4 regions of the Enterobacter sp. WI-ESBL-E8 genome follow, and region 4 is predicted to be linked to each of the others. Evidence: predicted binding sites of a transcription regulator. Region 4 holds the regulator's gene; each other region holds the start of a gene.
What was found. The regulator PurR, encoded in region 4, represses purine synthesis genes. The targets are predictions, from matches to a motif close to CANGCAAACGTTTGCNTG.

Region 1 (4,214 bases), 1.7 Mb from region 4:
GTCTTGTGCTGCAAAACTATCGCCTGCTTGAGACCACGCTGTATGTGACGCTGGAGCCGTGCGTGATGTGCTCCGGCGCGATGGTGCACGGCCGGATCGGGACCCTGGTCTTCGGGGCGCGGGATGAAAAAACCGGCGCGGCCGGTTCGCTGATGGACGTACTGGGTCATCCTGGGATGAACCACCAGGTGAAGACTATCGGTGGGGTGCTTGCACCAGAGTGTTCGGGGCTATTAAGCGATTTCTTTCGAATGCGCCGTCAGCAGAAAAAGCAGCAAAAGGCAGAATTGAAGCTGTCGGACGATTAAGTTCGTCCGGCGCCACGACCGGGTAGCTTTGTGCCAGCTGCTTTGCTTCTGTCGCCTCTTTCTCTTTCTCCAGCAGATACCCGACCAGGCTAATCTGATATTTACGGATATTTTCCACGTAGGCGTAGGCTTCATGCCCGCGCGCGTAGCCGTATGTCAGCTTGTTATACCATGGCTTCTGGCTCAGCAGCGGCAGGCGCTGCTTAACGTCTGACCAGCTGTCCGGGTTACCTTTGGTTTTCGCCGTCAACGCTCGCGCATCAAGCATATGCGCGTAGCCCATATTGTAGGCTGCCAGCGCAAACCAGATCCGCTCTTCTTCCGGCACCGTTTCCGGTACTTTGGCCATCATATCCTGCAGGTAGCGCGCGCCGCCGCTGATGCTCTGTTCGGCATCGGTACGGTCATTCACGCCCAGGCTCAGCGCGGTATTTTTGGTTAACATCATCAAACCACGTACGCCCGTGGGAGAGGTGGCCTGAGTATCCCAGTGGGATTCCTGATAGGAGATAGCCGCCAGCAGTTTCCAGTCAATCTCCTGGGCGTATTTTTCGAACAACGGCTGCAGGTCCGGCAGGACGCTGTCAACCGCGCGGAGGAAGCTGCGGGTGTCAACGTAGTCAAAGTCGTCACCGTGGCCGAGGTACTTCTCCTCCAGACGCGCCAGGGTACCGTCTTCATTGATGGTGTTGAAGAAATCGAGCATCGCGGCAGAGAGAGTTTGATCGTCGTCGAGCTGGGTAAACCAGGTCACGGGCTGCTCGTCGGTGACGTCCAGCGCCACGGCGATTTCAGGATGCACGCGCTGGAACAGGCTGATCGCGACCGAATCGGCGATGGTGTAGGGCACTTTCTGGTCTTTTACCTGCTCCAGCAGCTCGGTCGTGCCGAGCTTAGGATCCACCGTCCAGCTCAGGTCCGGGTATTTCTTCTCCTTGAGCTCGCGCAGATCGTCAATCACCACGTGGCCGGGGGCAATCGTCAGCTGCCGATCGTTAATTGACGCCAGCGAGCGCGGACGCAGGCTCCCGACGCGATAGACCAGCTGCTGCGAAACGGAGTAGTAGGTCGGGCCCGGCTGGTAGTTCTTGCTGCGCTCGCTGTTATACACCAGCCCGGCGGCCAGCATATCGGCATCGTCGTTATCGAGGTCATCAAACAGCTGGTTGATATTCTGGCGGACGGTAATTTTAAGCTTCACGCCAAGATAATCGGCGAACTGTTGCGCCAGTTCATAATCCAGACCAATGATTTTGCCGTTGATGTCGCTGTAAATCAGCGGGGAGTTGAGGGTACTGACGCGCAATTCCCCCCGCTCCTGAATGGCGGCGATACGGTTTTCGGCTTTGCCGAACCAGGGGATGGAAGGCCAGAGGGCCACTGCCAGCAGCAACGTTACAATGCCGATGAGCAGATAATTAATCTTTAATTTTTTCAATTAGTTAATTCTCTGCGACGCCGGTTGCCTCAGTCTGCTGTAGCCATGTTAACATTAAGGTTTGCCATTGAATGAGCGGCATTTTGCGTAAACTTGCGCCACTTGGCAACCAATTAGAGAGACAGGTCACATCTATTGTTAAACGTCTGTGCTGATTTTATTTCGACGCAAACGGTTTCGTCGGCGCTCAGGATTCTTTATAATGACGCCCGTTTTCCCCCCCTTGCGCACACTGTAAGCGCCCCGGCGCTTCGAAGACGAGAGACTTATGATGGAAATTCTGCGTGGTTCGCCTGCACTGTCTGCCTTCCGTATTAACAAACTGCTGGCACGTTTTCAGGCGGCCGACCTTCCGGTAAGCAATATTTACGCTGAGTATGTCCATTTTGCTGACCTGAATGCCCCCCTGAATGCAGAGGAGCGCGTACAGCTGGAACGCCTGCTCAAGTATGGCCCAAGCCTGAGCAGCCATACGCCAACCGGCAAACTGATCCTTGCGACGCCTCGTCCGGGCACCATCTCCCCCTGGTCTTCCAAAGCCACCGACATCGCCCACAACTGTGGTCTGAGCCAGATTAACCGTCTGGAACGCGGCGTAGCGTACTACGTGGAAGCGTCGACCCTGAGCGAAGCCCAGTGGCAGGCGGTTGCGGCCGAGCTGCACGATCGCATGATGGAGAGCGTATTTGCCTCTCTCGATGACGCGCAGAAGCTTTTCTCCCACCATCAGCCAGCGCCGGTACAGAGCGTGGACCTGCTGGGGCAGGGCCGTCAGGCGCTGATTGACGCCAACCTGCGTCTTGGTCTGGCGCTGGCAGAAGACGAAATCGACTACCTGCAGGACGCGTTTGTTAAGCTCAACCGTAACCCGAACGATATTGAACTCTACATGTTCGCGCAGGCGAACTCTGAGCACTGTCGCCATAAGATTTTCAATGCCGACTGGGTCATCGACGGCGAACAGCAGCCGAAGTCGCTGTTCAAAATGATTAAAAACACCATGGAGAAAACCCCAGACCACGTGCTGTCTGCCTACAAAGACAACGCCGCGGTGATGGAAGGTTCCGAGGTGGGCCGCTTCTTCGCCGATCGCGAAGCAGGCCGCTATGACTTCCATCAGGAGCCCGCGCATATCCTGATGAAGGTCGAAACCCATAACCACCCGACGGCCATCTCCCCGTGGCCGGGTGCGGCGACCGGATCCGGCGGTGAAATCCGTGACGAAGGTGCGACCGGTCGCGGGGCTAAACCAAAAGCAGGTCTGGTCGGTTTCTCCGTCTCCAACCTGCGTATTCCTGGCTTCGAGCAGCCGTGGGAAGAAGATTTCGGCAAGCCGGAACGCATCGTGACCGCGCTGGATATCATGACCGACGGCCCGCTGGGCGGCGCGGCGTTCAACAACGAATTTGGTCGTCCGGCACTGAACGGTTACTTCCGCACCTATGAAGAGAAAGTGGAGAGCCACAATGGCGAAGAGCTGCGCGGCTACCACAAACCGATCATGCTGGCGGGCGGGATCGGCAACATTCGCGCCGATCACGTGCAGAAAGGCGAGATCGTCGTTGGCGCGAAGCTGATCGTACTGGGTGGCCCGGCGATGAACATAGGCCTGGGCGGCGGAGCGGCCTCTTCTATGACCTCCGGTCAGTCTGATGCGGACCTCGACTTCGCCTCCGTGCAGCGCGATAACCCGGAAATGGAACGCCGCTGTCAGGAAGTGATCGACCGCTGCTGGCAACTGGGCGATGCGAACCCGATCCTCTTTATTCATGACGTTGGCGCGGGCGGTCTGTCTAACGCCATGCCGGAGCTGGTCAGCGACGGCGGTCGCGGTGGCCGTTTCAACCTGCGCGATATCCTGAGCGATGAGCCAGGCATGAGCCCGCTGGAAATCTGGTGTAACGAATCTCAGGAACGCTATGTTCTGGCGGTTGCCGCGGATCAGCTGCCGCTGTTTGACGAGCTGTGCCGCCGCGAGCGCGCGCCGTATGCCGTCATTGGTGAAGCGACCGAAGAGAAACACCTGTCCTTAAGCGACACCCATTTCGACAACCAGCCTATCGATCTGCCGCTGGACGTTCTGCTCGGTAAGACGCCGAAGATGACCCGCGACGTGCAGACCCGTAAAGTGGCAGGCAAAGCGCTGGATCGCCAGGGCATCACCGTGGCGGAAGCGGTTAATCGCGTGCTGCACCTGCCTGCTGTGGCAGAGAAAACCTTCCTGGTGACCATCGGCGACCGTACCGTGACCGGTATGGTATCGCGCGATCAGATGGTGGGCCCGTGGCAGATCCCGGTGGCGAACTGCGCCGTGACCACCGCGAGCCTCGACAGCTACTACGGTGAAGCGATGGCCCTGGGTGAACGTACGCCGGTCGCGCTGCTGGACTTCGCGGCCTCTGCCCGTCTGGCGGTCGGTGAAGCGCTGACCAACATCGCCGCGACGCAGATTGGCGATATCAAACGCA
Region 2 (4,214 bases), 2.0 Mb from region 4:
CGCAGAGCCGAAGACAATGTCCGCGCCCTGTTTGCCTGGCGCCGTCAGCAGCACCAGCGCCATAAAATCGGCAGCAACGCTGACAACCACTTTACGGGATTTCAGCTCGGCAATCAGCGCGCTGTAATCATGCACCTCACCAGTGGTGCCCACCTGCTGCAACAGCACGCCGAAGACGTCCTGGTGATCCAGCACCTTGTCAGCGTCGTCGACAATCACGTCAAAGCCGAAGGTTTCCGCACGGGTGCGCACCACATCCAGCGTCTGCGGATGCACGTCCGCCGCCACGAAGAAGCGGTTAGCGTTTTTCAGCTTGCTGACGCGTTTTGCCATCGCCATGGCTTCGGCGGCGGCGGTCGCTTCGTCCAGCAGAGACGCGGAGGCGATATCCATACCGGTCAGATCCAGCGTTACCTGCTGGAAGTTCAGCAGCGCTTCCAGGCGGCCCTGAGAGACTTCTGGCTGATACGGGGTGTAAGCGGTGTACCAGCCCGGGTTTTCCAGCATGTTGCGCAGGATAACCGGCGGCAACTGCACGTTGGTGTAGCCCATGCCAATGTAAGACTTATAGCGCTTGTTCAGGCCTGCAATAGCCTTCAGCTCCGCCAGCGCGGCGAATTCCGTGGTGGCTTCCCCCACCTGAGGCGGTGTGGCAAGCTGGATGTCTTTTGGCACAATCTGGCCGATCAGTGCGTTTAATGAATCCGCGCCAACCGTCTTCAGCATCTCCTGCTGTTGCTGAGCATCCGGCCCAATGTGACGTTCAATGAAGGCGCCACGGTTTTCAAGCTGGCTTAAAGTCTGTGTCATGAGCGATGGTTCCTGAAACGTGCAGTGAATCGTAGTTATCTGTAACGCTGTTGCCCGGTGGCGCTAACGCTTACCGGGCCTACGTTGACCTGTAGGCCGGATAAGCGCAGCGCCATCCGGCAAAACGTTATTCGTCTTCCAGTAGGGCTTCGTACGCGGTCGCATCCAGCAGCGCGGCAACCTGCGATTCGTCGCTGGCTTTGATCTTGAAGATCCAGCCGCCTTCATAAGGCTCGCTGTTGACCAGCTCCGGGGAGTCGCTCAGCGCGTCGTTGACGGCGACAATTTCACCGCTTACCGGTGCGTAGATGTCGGATGCCGCTTTTACGGACTCCGCCACGGCGCAGTCGTCGCCTGCGCTGACGGTTGCGCCTACTTCAGGCAGGTCAACAAACACCATGTCGCCCAGCAGCTCCTGTGCGTGCTCGGTGATCCCTACGGTGTAAGTGCCGTCCGCCTCTTTGCGCAGCCACTCGTGTTCTTTGCTGTATTTCAGTTCTGCTGGCACATTGCTCATTGAAGTTCTCCTGATAAAAATGATTAGGCGACCGGCTTACCGGCGCGAACAAAAATCGGTTTGGTTACGTTGACCGGCATTTCACGGTTGCGGATTTGCACCACCGCCGTTTCGCCAATGCCTGCCGGCACGCGTGCCAGTGCAATACTGTAGCCCAGCGTCGGGGAGAAGGTTCCGCTGGTGATCACGCCTTCGCGGTGATTGCCGTCGGCATCGGTAAAACGTACAGGCAGTTCACCGCGCAGCACGCCCTTCTCAGTCATCACCAGGCCCACCAGCTGTTCAGTGCCTTTTTCGCGCTGCATCTCCAGCGCTTCACGGCCAATAAATTCACGGTCAGCCGGTTCCCACGCGATGGTCCAGCCCATATTGGCCGCCAGCGGTGAAACACCCTCATCCATCTCCTGACCGTAGAGGTTCATGCCCGCCTCCAGACGCAGCGTATCGCGCGCGCCAAGGCCCGCAGGCTTCACGCCCGCTTCCACCAGCGCACGCCAGAAATCAGCAGCCTTCTCGTTTGGCATCGCAATTTCGTAGCCCGCTTCACCGGTGTAGCCGGTGGTGGCGATGAACAGATCCCCCGCCTGTACGCCGAAGAACGGCTTCATGCCTTCTGTGGCTTTACGCTGCTCGTCGTTGAACAGAGACGCGGCTTTCGCCTGCGCGTTCGGCCCCTGCACGGCGATCAGCGACAGATCGTCACGGACGGTGATGTCGATGGCGTAAGGTTCGGCGTGTTGGGTGATCCAGGAGAGGTCTTTTTCGCGGGTGGCGGAGTTTACAACGAGGCGGAAGAAATCTTCAGTGAAGTAATAGACGATGAGGTCGTCAATCACGCCGCCGGAGGCATTCAGCATGCCAGTATAGAGCGCTTTACCCGGCGTCTTCAGTTTGGCGACGTCATTTGCCAGCAGATAGCGCAAAAACTCCCGGGTGCGGCTGCCGCGCAGATCGACAATTGTCATGTGGGACACGTCGAACATACCGGCATCGGTGCGCACCGCGTGGTGCTCATCAATCTGCGAGCCGTAGTGCAGCGGCATCATCCAGCCGTGGAAGTCCACCATGCGGGCGCCGCATAACACGTGTTGTTCGTACAAAGGAGTCTGTTGAGCCATCTTGTCCTCGTTGAAAAAATTCACCGTGAAACCCGGTATCGGCCCCGTTATCAGGCACCGACGCAAACGTTCTCTTTTACCTGAACTTACCACCGAAACCGGCGGTTAACCATAAGGTAAAACGGGTCATCACATTAGCTTATGACCAAAAAACGCTAAAAAGCCTACAGAGTTATTCACTGGAAAAATGCGATTAAACCCGCACAAAATTAACATCACGCTAACAGGATTTAGCACATGGTGATATTTCATGCGGAAAAATGGGCCGAATTTCCGTGACGGGAAAAACACGACATTAGATTATCTAATGCGAAAAAAGCAGTGAAATTAGATTATTTCAAACGAGGGAATTTCCCCGGCGCAGAGGCCGGGAAAATAAAGTGTGACGGGGGTCTAAATTAGCGTAGCCAGTCCGGCAGGTCGTTAAGACCCATTGCCTGGCGAAGGAGCTGAGGCTTAACACCCGGAAGGGTATCGGCAAGCTTGAGGCCGATGTCGCGCAGCAGTTTTTTCGCCGGATTAGCACCGGCAAACAGCTCGCGGAAGCCCTGCATACCCGCCAGCATCATCGCCGCGCTGTGCTTGCGGCTGCGTTCGTAGCGACGCAGATAAAGATGCTGGCCGATGTCCTTCCCTTCGCGATGCAGGCGACGCAGTTCTTCCACCAGCTCCGCCGCATCCATAAAGCCAAGATTAACGCCCTGCCCGGCCAGCGGATGTATGGTGTGAGCCGCATCTCCTACCAGCGCCAGACGGTGCGCCGCAAACTGGCGCGCGTAGCGGCCGGTTAACGGGAAGACCTGCCGCTCGCTTTCAAGCGTGCACAGCCCAAGACGATTATCAAACGCCACGCACAGTGCCTGATTGAAAGCATCAGGGGTAGCCTCCTGCATCAGCCGGGCTTTTTCCGGCACCAGCGACCAGACAATCGAGCACAGGTGCGGATCTGCAAGCGGCAGGAACGCCAGAATGCCGTCGTTGTGGAAAATCTGCCGCGCCACGCCGCCGTGCGGCTCTTCGGTGCGGATCGTCGCGACCAGCGCGTGATGACGGTAATCCCAGTAGGTCAGCGGAATATCCGCTTTGTTGCGCAGCCAGGAGTTCGCGCCGTCAGCCCCCACTACCAGACGTGCGGTCAGCATGTCGCCGCTTTGCAGGGTGATAAACGCCTCGTTTTCGCCCCACGCCACCTGCTGGATTTGCGCGGGTGCCATCAGGGTAATATCGCTACATGACTGCGCCTTTTGCCACAGCGCATGATGGATAACGGCATTCTCGATAATGTGGCCAAGGTGGCTATAGCCCATGCTTTCATCATCAAAAGCAATATGACCGAAGCTGTCTTTATCCCACACTTCCATGCCGTGATAGCAGCTGGCGCGCTGCGCCACGATATCCGACCAGACGCCAAGGTGCGTCAGCAGCTTTTCGCTGGCTGCATTAATGGCCGAGACGCGCAGTTCCGGCGGCGCATCCTGGGCTACGGGCTGAGGCTGCTTTTGCTCCAGCACCGCCACGCGCAGGCCGCTGCCCTGTAAGCCACAGGCCAGCGCCAGTCCTACCATACCGCCGCCAACGATGGCGACATCAACATTTTGCACGGTGATAACTCCTTAACGCGCGACCCAACCAAGAGTCCGCTGCGCCAGCACGTCACGTGCCGGAATGAATAATTCCATCGCCATCAGCCCGAGGTTGCGGCCCGCAACCAGCGGCGCCCAGCGATTGGCAAACAGATGAACCAGGCCATCGGTGACGCCAATCGTCGC
Region 3 (4,214 bases), 380 kb from region 4:
CTGGCTGCAGGGGTTACCCGCCCAAAGCCGCATGTTTGGCCTTGATGAGTGTCAGCCCCTGACGCCCGATCGCTGGCTGAACGAAGGAGAGCGCGTTAACGTAGGGAATGTGACTTTACAGGTGTTGCATTGTCCTGGGCATACGCCAGGCCATATTGTCTTCTTTGATGACCAGTCCCGTCTGCTGATTTCCGGCGATGTGATTTTCAAAGGTGGCGTAGGACGAAGCGATTTTCCCCGCGGCGATCACGGGCAGCTGATTCAGTCGATTAAACAGAAACTCTTGCCGCTGGGTGATGATGTGACGTTTATCCCTGGACACGGTCCGATGTCGACGCTGGGCTATGAACGGCTTAATAACCCGTTCCTTCAGGATGAGATGCCTGTCTGGTAACCCGAATAAAAAAAGCCTGCATAACGCAGGCTTTTTTATGGGCGCAGATTACAGTACGGCGACAATCGCTTCGCACAGTGGCGCCATGTTGTCAGGCGTCATGCCCGCAACGTTCACGCGGCCAGACGCTACGGCGTACACGCCAAACTCTTCACGCAGGCGCAGAACCTGCTCTTTGGTCAGTCCGCTGAAAGAGAACATGCCGTTCTGTTTGATGATAAAGCTGAAGTCGCGATCGGCGCCTTTCTCCGCCAGGGTGTTCACAAACAGCAGGCGCATGCGCTGAATACGCTGGCGCATATCGTTCAGCTCTTGTTCCCAGATCGCGCGCAGCGCATCGTTGCTCAGGATAGTGGCAACAACAGACGCACCGTGTGCCGGTGGGTTAGAGTAGTTCGCGCGAATAACCGATTTCATCTGGCTGAACGCACGGTCAACGGTCTCTTCGTTTGCCGCAACCAGCGTACAGGCACCCACACGCTCATTGTACAGACCGAAGTTCTTGGAGTAGGAGCTGGCAACAATCAGCTCCTGATGCACGGCGGCGAACGCGCGCAGGCCTTCAGCATCTTCTTCCAGACCACGGGCGAAGCCCTGGTAGGCAAAGTCAAACAGCGGCAGCCAGCCTTTTTCTACGGACAGCTTCGCCAGATGTTCCCACTGCTCAAGCGTCGGATCGATACCGGTTGGGTTGTGGCAGCATCCGTGGAACAGCACCACGTCGCCCGCCTGCGCTTCGCTCAGGCTTGCCAGCAGGCCGTCAAAGTCGAGAGAGTGATTTGCCGCGTCGTAGTAGGCGTATTCGCGCACGTCCAGACCCGCGGAATTGAAGACGCTCTTGTGGTTCGGCCAGCTTGGGTTGCTCACCCAGACGCGCTTCACAGAGGTGTTTTTCGCAAGGAAATCCGCCGCCACGCGCAGCGCGCCGGTACCGCCAGGGGTCTGCGCAGTACGGGCACGTTTGTCACTCACAATTGCGCTGCCTTTACCGAACAGCAGCTCCTGGGTGCAGCGACCAAATTCAGGGATACCATCAATACCGAGGTAGTTCTTGGTGGTTTCGTTTTCCAGCAGATACTGCTCAGCTTTCTTAACGCTGGTCAGTACCGGAGTTTTGCCGGTTTCATCTTTATATACACCAATACCCAGGTTGATTTTGCCAGGGCGGTCGTCGGCACGAAACAGATCGGCCAGGCCCAGAATCGGGTCGGCAGGAGCGGCGGTAATGTTCTCAAACATGACGAAGTTCCATTGTGATTACAGAAGTGAAATCCGCTATCAGGTTAACGGTAGATTTACAAAATGCCAACCGTTTGCGACGAAAAGCGTGCGGCTTTTCAAAAGTCGCCATTATTTTCTGTCGGGCATAAAAAAACAGGGCCGAAGCCCTGTTCATTAAGCATATAACAAAGTGGTGTTCTGATTAGAACTGGTAGGTAACAGCCATTGCAACCTGGTCGTCTTTACCGTTCACGATACCCACGCTACGAGAGTAGTCGGTGTCGTCGATCAGGTTCAGCTGGTAGTCAACATAGACGTTGAAGTTTTTGTTGAAGTAGTAAGTTGCACCCAGTTCAACAAATTTCTGCAGGTCAGCATCGCCGCCAGAGAAGGTGCCACGCTGTGACAGGTTTTTACCTTTAGACTGAACGTAGGCCACGGAAGGGCGCAGACCGAAGTCGAACTGGTACTGAGCGATCACTTCGAAGTTCTGAGTTTTGTTCGCGAATGAGCCGTCAGCTTCACGGGTCATGTTGCGGGTTTCAGCGTAGGTGGTTGCCAGGTAGATGTTGTTCGCATCGTATTTCGCGCCAACTGCCCATGCTTCAGCTTTGTCACCTTTACCGTCAGCGGTCTGCAAGTTAGTACGGTCAGAGTTGCTGTATGCACCGATCAGACCGAAACCTTCGCCGAAATCATAACCCAGAGAGGTACCGAAGCCGTCACCGTTAGCGGTTCTAACGTCGGTACGGTCGTTTTTGCCCTGATACTGCAGACCCAGGCTCAGACCATCAACCAGACCGAAGAAGTCAGAGTTGCGGTAGGTCAGGAGACCAGAGTTACGGCCGGTCATGAAGTTATCAGAGTAGTTAGCCCAGGTCATACCAGAGAAGGATGGGGCCATATCGGTGTAGGATTCTACATCGTATACGATACCGTAGTTACGGCCGTAGTCGATTGAACCTGCGTCACCGGCTTTCAGACCAGCGAACGCCAGACGGGTACGCTGAGTCTGGTTGCTTTCTGCCTGGCTTGCCAGAGCACGGTATTCCCACTGACCGTAACCAGTCAGTTGGTCATTGATTTGAGTTTCGCCTTTGAAACCGATCTGAGCATAGGTTGCATCGCTGCTGTCAGTGTTGTCACCTGAAGTCACGAAGTCGTGTTCACCAACCACTTTCCCGTACAGATCCAGTTTGTTGCCGTTTTTGTTATAGATTTCTGCAGCGTTAGCTGCACCGGCTACCAGCAGAGCAGGGATAACCACTGCCAGAATATTGCGCTTCATCATTATTTATTACCCTCATTGGTTTTTTTATGACACTCGCCACTGCCGTCAATAAATTCTGTCAATAAATATTTCCGGAACTATTGATGAGAGTTTGGTGTCTTTATGTATCTGTCAGGCATCTTTCCATTCACCGAAGCGTTTCGCTAGCCTCAAAGTGCTACAATTCTCAAGATTAAGTAACAACAAGAAAATGTGTGTAACCAAATATGTATTTTCTGGAACTTTGTGAACCATCTCAAACTTCAGACCTCATTGGCGAATTAAGCGACAGTGCGATTCCTATATATATGAATTCCTTATGATTAATTTGGATAAAGGCAATTCATATAAACAGACGTTAAACGACTCGTTTTTTCTTATACCCCCAAAGAGACTTCTGGATGGCTGAAAAAGTGGTTGAAATTTGTGCTATTGCTTGAGGCTGCAATAATCGCAATAAGAATGGGGTTTATTTTTTGTGGCTGGATATTTCACGGAAACAAAACGTAACAGCTAGTGGTTGTGACGGGGTGAAGGTTTAAAGATGCTGACTTTGCGCTGACGAAAACTGACAATGCAGAATAAAATAATGGCCAGCATATGCTGGCCATTTTCTGTTTTGTTGCTTAGAAGCTGGCGTTACGTGGAGTACGCGGGAATGGAATCACGTCACGCACGTTCTGAACGCCCGTCACGTAGGCGATCAGACGCTCGAAGCCCAGACCAAAACCGGCGTGCGGCACGGTGCCGTAGCGGCGCAGATCGCGGTACCAGCTGTAGTCCGCTGGGTTGAGCCCCATCTCTTCCATGCGCGCGTCCAGCACGTCGAGACGCTCTTCACGCTGAGAGCCACCGATGATTTCACCAATGCCCGGCGCCAGGACGTCCATCGCTGCCACGGTTTTACCGTCTTCGTTAAGGCGCATGTAGAAGGCCTTAATATCTTTCGGGTAGTTTTTAACGACAACCGGCGCTTTGAAGTGTTTCTCGGCCAGATAGCGTTCGTGCTCAGACGCAAGGTCAACGCCCCAGTAAACCGGGTTCTCGAACTTCTCACCACATTTCTCGAGGATCGCCACCGCGTCGGTATAGTCTACCTGGGCAAAGTCAGCAGAGACGAAACGCTCCAGACGGGCCACCGCATCGCTGTCTACGCGCTCAGCGAAGAATTTCATGTCGTCCGGACGCTCTTCCAGAACCGCTTTGAAGACATACTTCAGCATTGCTTCCGCCAGGCCGGCAACATCGTCCAGGTTGGCGAACGCCACTTCAGGCTCCAGCATCCAGAATTCCGCCAGGTGACGGCTGGTGTTGGAGTTTTCGGCGCGG
Region 4 (4,214 bases):
CTTCAGCGTCCCGCTCACGGAACGGTCGGCAAATTTCCCACCCAGATAGTTGCCAATCGAGAAGCCCACGCCAATCAGCACCAGCATTGCGGTAACAAAGAGAGGCGTCGCGTGGGTGATGTCATGCAACACCGGCGAAATGTAGGTGTAAAGGGTGAACATCGCCCCTGCCCCCAGGACGGTGGTAAGCAGCGCGGAGAGCACCTGCGGGCGCATCAGCACCGAAAGCTCTCTGCGCACGTCAGGACGTTCCCCCGCGCTGCCTTTTGGCAAGGAGAAGAACAGCGCCACCATGGCAATCACGCCTAGCCCGGCGGTCGCCAGGAAGGACATACGCCAGCCGATCGCTTCACCCAGCCAGGTCGCCGCAGGCACCCCGCCAATGTTGGCAATCGTCAGGCCCATAAACATGGTTGCCACGGCGCTCGCCTGCTTGTGTTTTGGCACCACGCTTGCCGCCACGACCGACCCCAGCCCAAAGAACGCGCCGTGGTTAAGGCTGGTCAGAATGCGTGACAGCATCAGCGTGGTGTAGTCCGGCGCAATGGCGGAAAGCACGTTGCCCAGGGTGAAAATCGCCATCAGGAAAATCAGCGCATTGCGGCGCGCGCGGTGCGAAAGGAGAAGCGTCATCAGCGGCGCGCCTACCATCACGCCGATTGCGTAGGCGCTGATTAACATGCCTGCAGCAGGGATCGAGACGTCCACGCCCCGGGCAATAACAGGCAGTAACCCCATCGGGGAGAATTCAGTGGTGCCAATCCCAAAAGCGCCAATCGCCAGGGCCAGCAGGGGAAAATTGATTTTCATGCGTCAACTCCGGATGCCGTGTCATGTGGTGACACAGAACAAAGAAGCCGAAAGCATGACATCAATCACAAAAAATGAGAAGTTAACAAAATGGCAAAAGATTTTTGCATGAGAAGTAACAATTGGGGCGATCGGGAGGGAGAACGCTCTCCCTCCGCGTAAATCAGTGCAGCGCAGCCGTCAGACCGGCAGCGACAATCAGAGCCAGCACAATAACGGTGGTGAACAGCGAAAACTTCAGATCGGAACTCATCAATTTTTCTCCTTTTAATCCCCCCACGAAAAGTGAGCCTGCTCATTTTTGCACAGTTTACGTCAAAAATCTTCCTGGATTTAAACTGATAAACACTTTACCTCTTCCCCTTTTCATCAAGATAGGACAAAATTCCACGCTAAATTTATTAGCGTACCGGCCATTGACCCCCTCCTGACGTCCCGTGTCGTTTTCCCGGCGTGCCGCAACTTAACATTGCGAAATAAGGGTGAGAGAAGGCAAACGTTTACCTTCAGGTTTTTCAGGAGCTTAGGATATGGTCTGGAGTGACATTTAATGGCAACAATTAAAGACGTAGCAAAACGCGCAAACGTTTCCACTACAACCGTATCACATGTTATTAACAAAACCCGCTTCGTGGCGGAAGAGACGCGCAATGCCGTCTGGGCCGCGATCAAAGAGCTGCACTATTCGCCAAGTGCGGTTGCGCGAAGCCTCAAGGTTAATCACACCAAATCTATTGGATTGCTGGCCACCAGCAGTGAAGCGGCCTATTTTGCCGAGATCATTGAAGCGGTTGAGAAAAACTGCTTCCAGAAAGGCTATACCCTGATTCTGGGCAACGCGTGGAACAGCATTGAAAAACAGCGCGCCTACCTGTCGATGATGGCGCAAAAGCGCGTTGATGGCCTGCTGGTGATGTGTTCCGAGTATCCGGAGTCCGTGCTGTCCATGCTCGAAGAGTATCGCCATATTCCGATGGTGGTGATGGACTGGGGCGAAGCGCGCGCGGACTTCACCGATTCCGTTATCGATAACGCCTTTGAAGGCGGCTATATGGCCGGTCGTTACCTGATCGAACGCGGTCACCGCGAGATTGGCGTGATCCCGGGTCCGCTGGAGCGCAACACCGGCGCGGGCCGTCTGGCCGGCTTCATGAAAGCAATGGAAGAAGCGCTGATCAACGTGCCGGAAAACTGGATCGTGCAGGGCGACTTTGAGCCGGAGTCGGGCTACCGCGCTATGCAGCAGATCGTCTCCCAGCAGCATCGTCCGACCGCCGTGTTCTGCGGGGGCGACATCATGGCGATGGGCGCGCTCTGCGCCGCCGATGAGCTGGGCCTGCGCGTACCGCAGGATATTTCCGTGATCGGGTATGATAACGTGCGTAACGCGCGCTACTTTACGCCAGCGTTGACCACCATTCACCAGCCGAAAGATTCGCTGGGCGAAACGGCCTTCAATATGCTGATGGACAGGATCGTCAACAAGCGCGAAGAGTCGCAGTCCATTGAAGTTCACCCGCGCCTTATCGAACGCCGTTCCGTTGCGGATGGTCCGTTCCGCGACTACCGTCGTTAATCGCTCTACGGGGCCAGCTACGCTGGCTCCCGTAACCACTCTCGGTTGAGCGTTTCGCTGTCTCCCAGATAATCCAGAAGCCAGTCCATGGCGGGTGAGACGTCATTTTGCTGCCAGGTGAGGCAGCAGGCCGCATCCGGGAAGGGATTCTCCAGCGTCAGTTCAACCCATTCTCCGGTATCGATTTTTGGGCGCGCAAAGTGCACGGGCACCATCGCGACGCACAGCCCGGCGCTGAGGCACGTCGCCGACGATTCCCAGTCAGGGGCCACCACCCGCCGCTGGTTATCCAGAAGCCAGGTGATACGCTTGGGTAATGAACGGGAGGTATCCTCCAGCACCAGTGAAGGCCAGTTGCGTAGCGTATCGTCGCTCAACGGCCCTTCCATTGCCGCCAGCGGATGATCGCGTGCCACCACGCACTTCCAGCTCAGCATGCCCATATCGCGAAAGGCGTAACGTCCCCCGACCGGGATCGCCTGCGTGGCCCCAATCGCCATCTCTGCCCTGCCGTCCGCCAGCGCATCCCAGACGCCGTTGAACACCTCCTGCGAGACCCGCAGCTCCACGTCAGAAAAATGCCGATAGAAATCGACGATCATTTGCCGGGTGCGTTCCGGCTTAACGATGTTATCCACCGCGATGGATAGATGTCCCCGCCAGCCGTTGGCGATCTGCTGACACTGTTCGCGGGTGATCTGCATTTTTTTGATAACAGAACGCCCTTCCTTCAAAAACCACGCGCCTGCGGGCGTTAATTCCACGTCGCGATGGCGCCGCTCAAACAGCGGCACCGCCAGCCACTCTTCGAGCTGACGCACGGTGTAGCTGATAGCCGAAGGGACGCGGTGCAGCTCCTGCGCCGCACCGCTAAAGCTGCCGTTACGCGCGACAGCATCGACCACTTCAAGAGAATAATCTGACCACATTTTCTGCCTGCAAAATTTTTGAATGCACCCGCCAAATATTAGCGTTTCACAAGCGGCTTTGCACTCCCTACACTCAGCGCCAACGTACACCTGCCTCCTTAAGGAGAATAAAATAATGCAACCCAGGAAAGGTTTTTTAGTCTGGCTCGGCGGCTTAAGCGTGCTGGGCTTTTTGGCCACCGATATGTACCTGCCGGCTTTCGCCGCTATGCAGGAAGATCTGCAGACGCCTGCCGCGGCCATCAGCGCCAGCCTGAGTTTGTTCCTCGCCGGTTTTGCTTTCGCACAGCTGCTCTGGGGACCGCTCTCGGATCGCTTTGGTCGTAAACCGGTATTGCTGCTGGGTCTGGCCATTTTTGCCGTTGGCTGTCTGGGGATGCTATGGGTACGCGACGCCACCTGGCTGCTGGTGCTGCGCTTTATTCAGGCCGTGGGCGTCTGTGCCGCTGCCGTCACCTGGCAGGCGCTGGTTACCGACTACTACCCGGCTAACCGCACAAACCGTATTTTCGCCACCATTATGCCGCTCGTGGGACTCTCGCCAGCCCTTGCTCCGCTGCTGGGCAGCTGGATCCTCGCGCATTTTGACTGGCAGGCCATTTTTGCCACGCTGTTTGCCATCACGCTGGTACTAATGCTGCCGGCGTTTGCCCTCAAGCCCGCGCATAAAAAAGAGGCGCATGCTGACGCGAAGCCAATCACCTTCACTTCCCTGCTCGGCACCAAAGCGTATCGCGGCAATGTCCTGATCTATGCCGCCTGCTCGGCGAGCTTCTTCGCGTGGCTCACCGGCTCGCCGTTTATTCTGCACGATATGGGATACAGCCCGGCAGCCATCGGGCTGAGCTACGTTCCGCAGACCATCGCGTTCCTGGTGGGCGGATACGGCTGTCGCGCAG

Region 1: the regulator PurR is predicted to act here: its motif matches at 1,911-1,928, upstream of purL (phosphoribosylformylglycinamidine synthase).
Region 2: the regulator PurR is predicted to act here: its motif matches at 2,505-2,522, upstream of gcvT (glycine cleavage system aminomethyltransferase GcvT).
Region 3: the regulator PurR is predicted to act here: its motif matches at 1,697-1,714, upstream of ACWHWP_RS07810 (amino acid aminotransferase).

The regions. Positions count from the first base shown of each region.
Region 1 is NZ_JBRWXJ010000001.1:3,687,448-3,691,661, reverse strand. Features, by position in the region: gene tadA (tRNA adenosine(34) deaminase TadA) at 1-308, shown strand, start outside; gene mltF (membrane-bound lytic murein transglycosylase MltF) at 196-1,746, opposite strand; gene purL (phosphoribosylformylglycinamidine synthase) at 2,015-4,214, shown strand, end outside.
Region 2 is NZ_JBRWXJ010000001.1:4,052,311-4,056,524, forward strand. Features, by position in the region: gene gcvP (aminomethyl-transferring glycine dehydrogenase) at 1-810, opposite strand, end outside; gene gcvH (glycine cleavage system protein GcvH) at 938-1,327, opposite strand; gene gcvT (glycine cleavage system aminomethyltransferase GcvT) at 1,351-2,445, opposite strand; gene ubiI (FAD-dependent 2-octaprenylphenol hydroxylase) at 2,844-4,046, opposite strand; gene ubiH (2-octaprenyl-6-methoxyphenyl hydroxylase) at 4,059-4,214, opposite strand, start outside.
Region 3 is NZ_JBRWXJ010000001.1:1,653,813-1,658,026, forward strand. Features, by position in the region: gene ACWHWP_RS07805 (MBL fold metallo-hydrolase) at 1-394, shown strand, start outside; gene ACWHWP_RS07810 (amino acid aminotransferase) at 443-1,633, opposite strand; gene ACWHWP_RS07815 (porin) at 1,818-2,906, opposite strand; gene asnS (asparagine--tRNA ligase) at 3,512-4,214, opposite strand, start outside.
Region 4 is NZ_JBRWXJ010000001.1:2,035,052-2,039,265, reverse strand. Features, by position in the region: gene ACWHWP_RS09745 (MFS transporter) at 1-810, opposite strand, end outside; gene cydH (cytochrome bd-I oxidase subunit CydH) at 974-1,063, opposite strand; gene purR (HTH-type transcriptional repressor PurR) at 1,361-2,386, shown strand; gene punR (DNA-binding transcriptional activator PunR) at 2,404-3,315, opposite strand; gene punC (purine nucleoside transporter PunC) at 3,431-4,214, shown strand, end outside.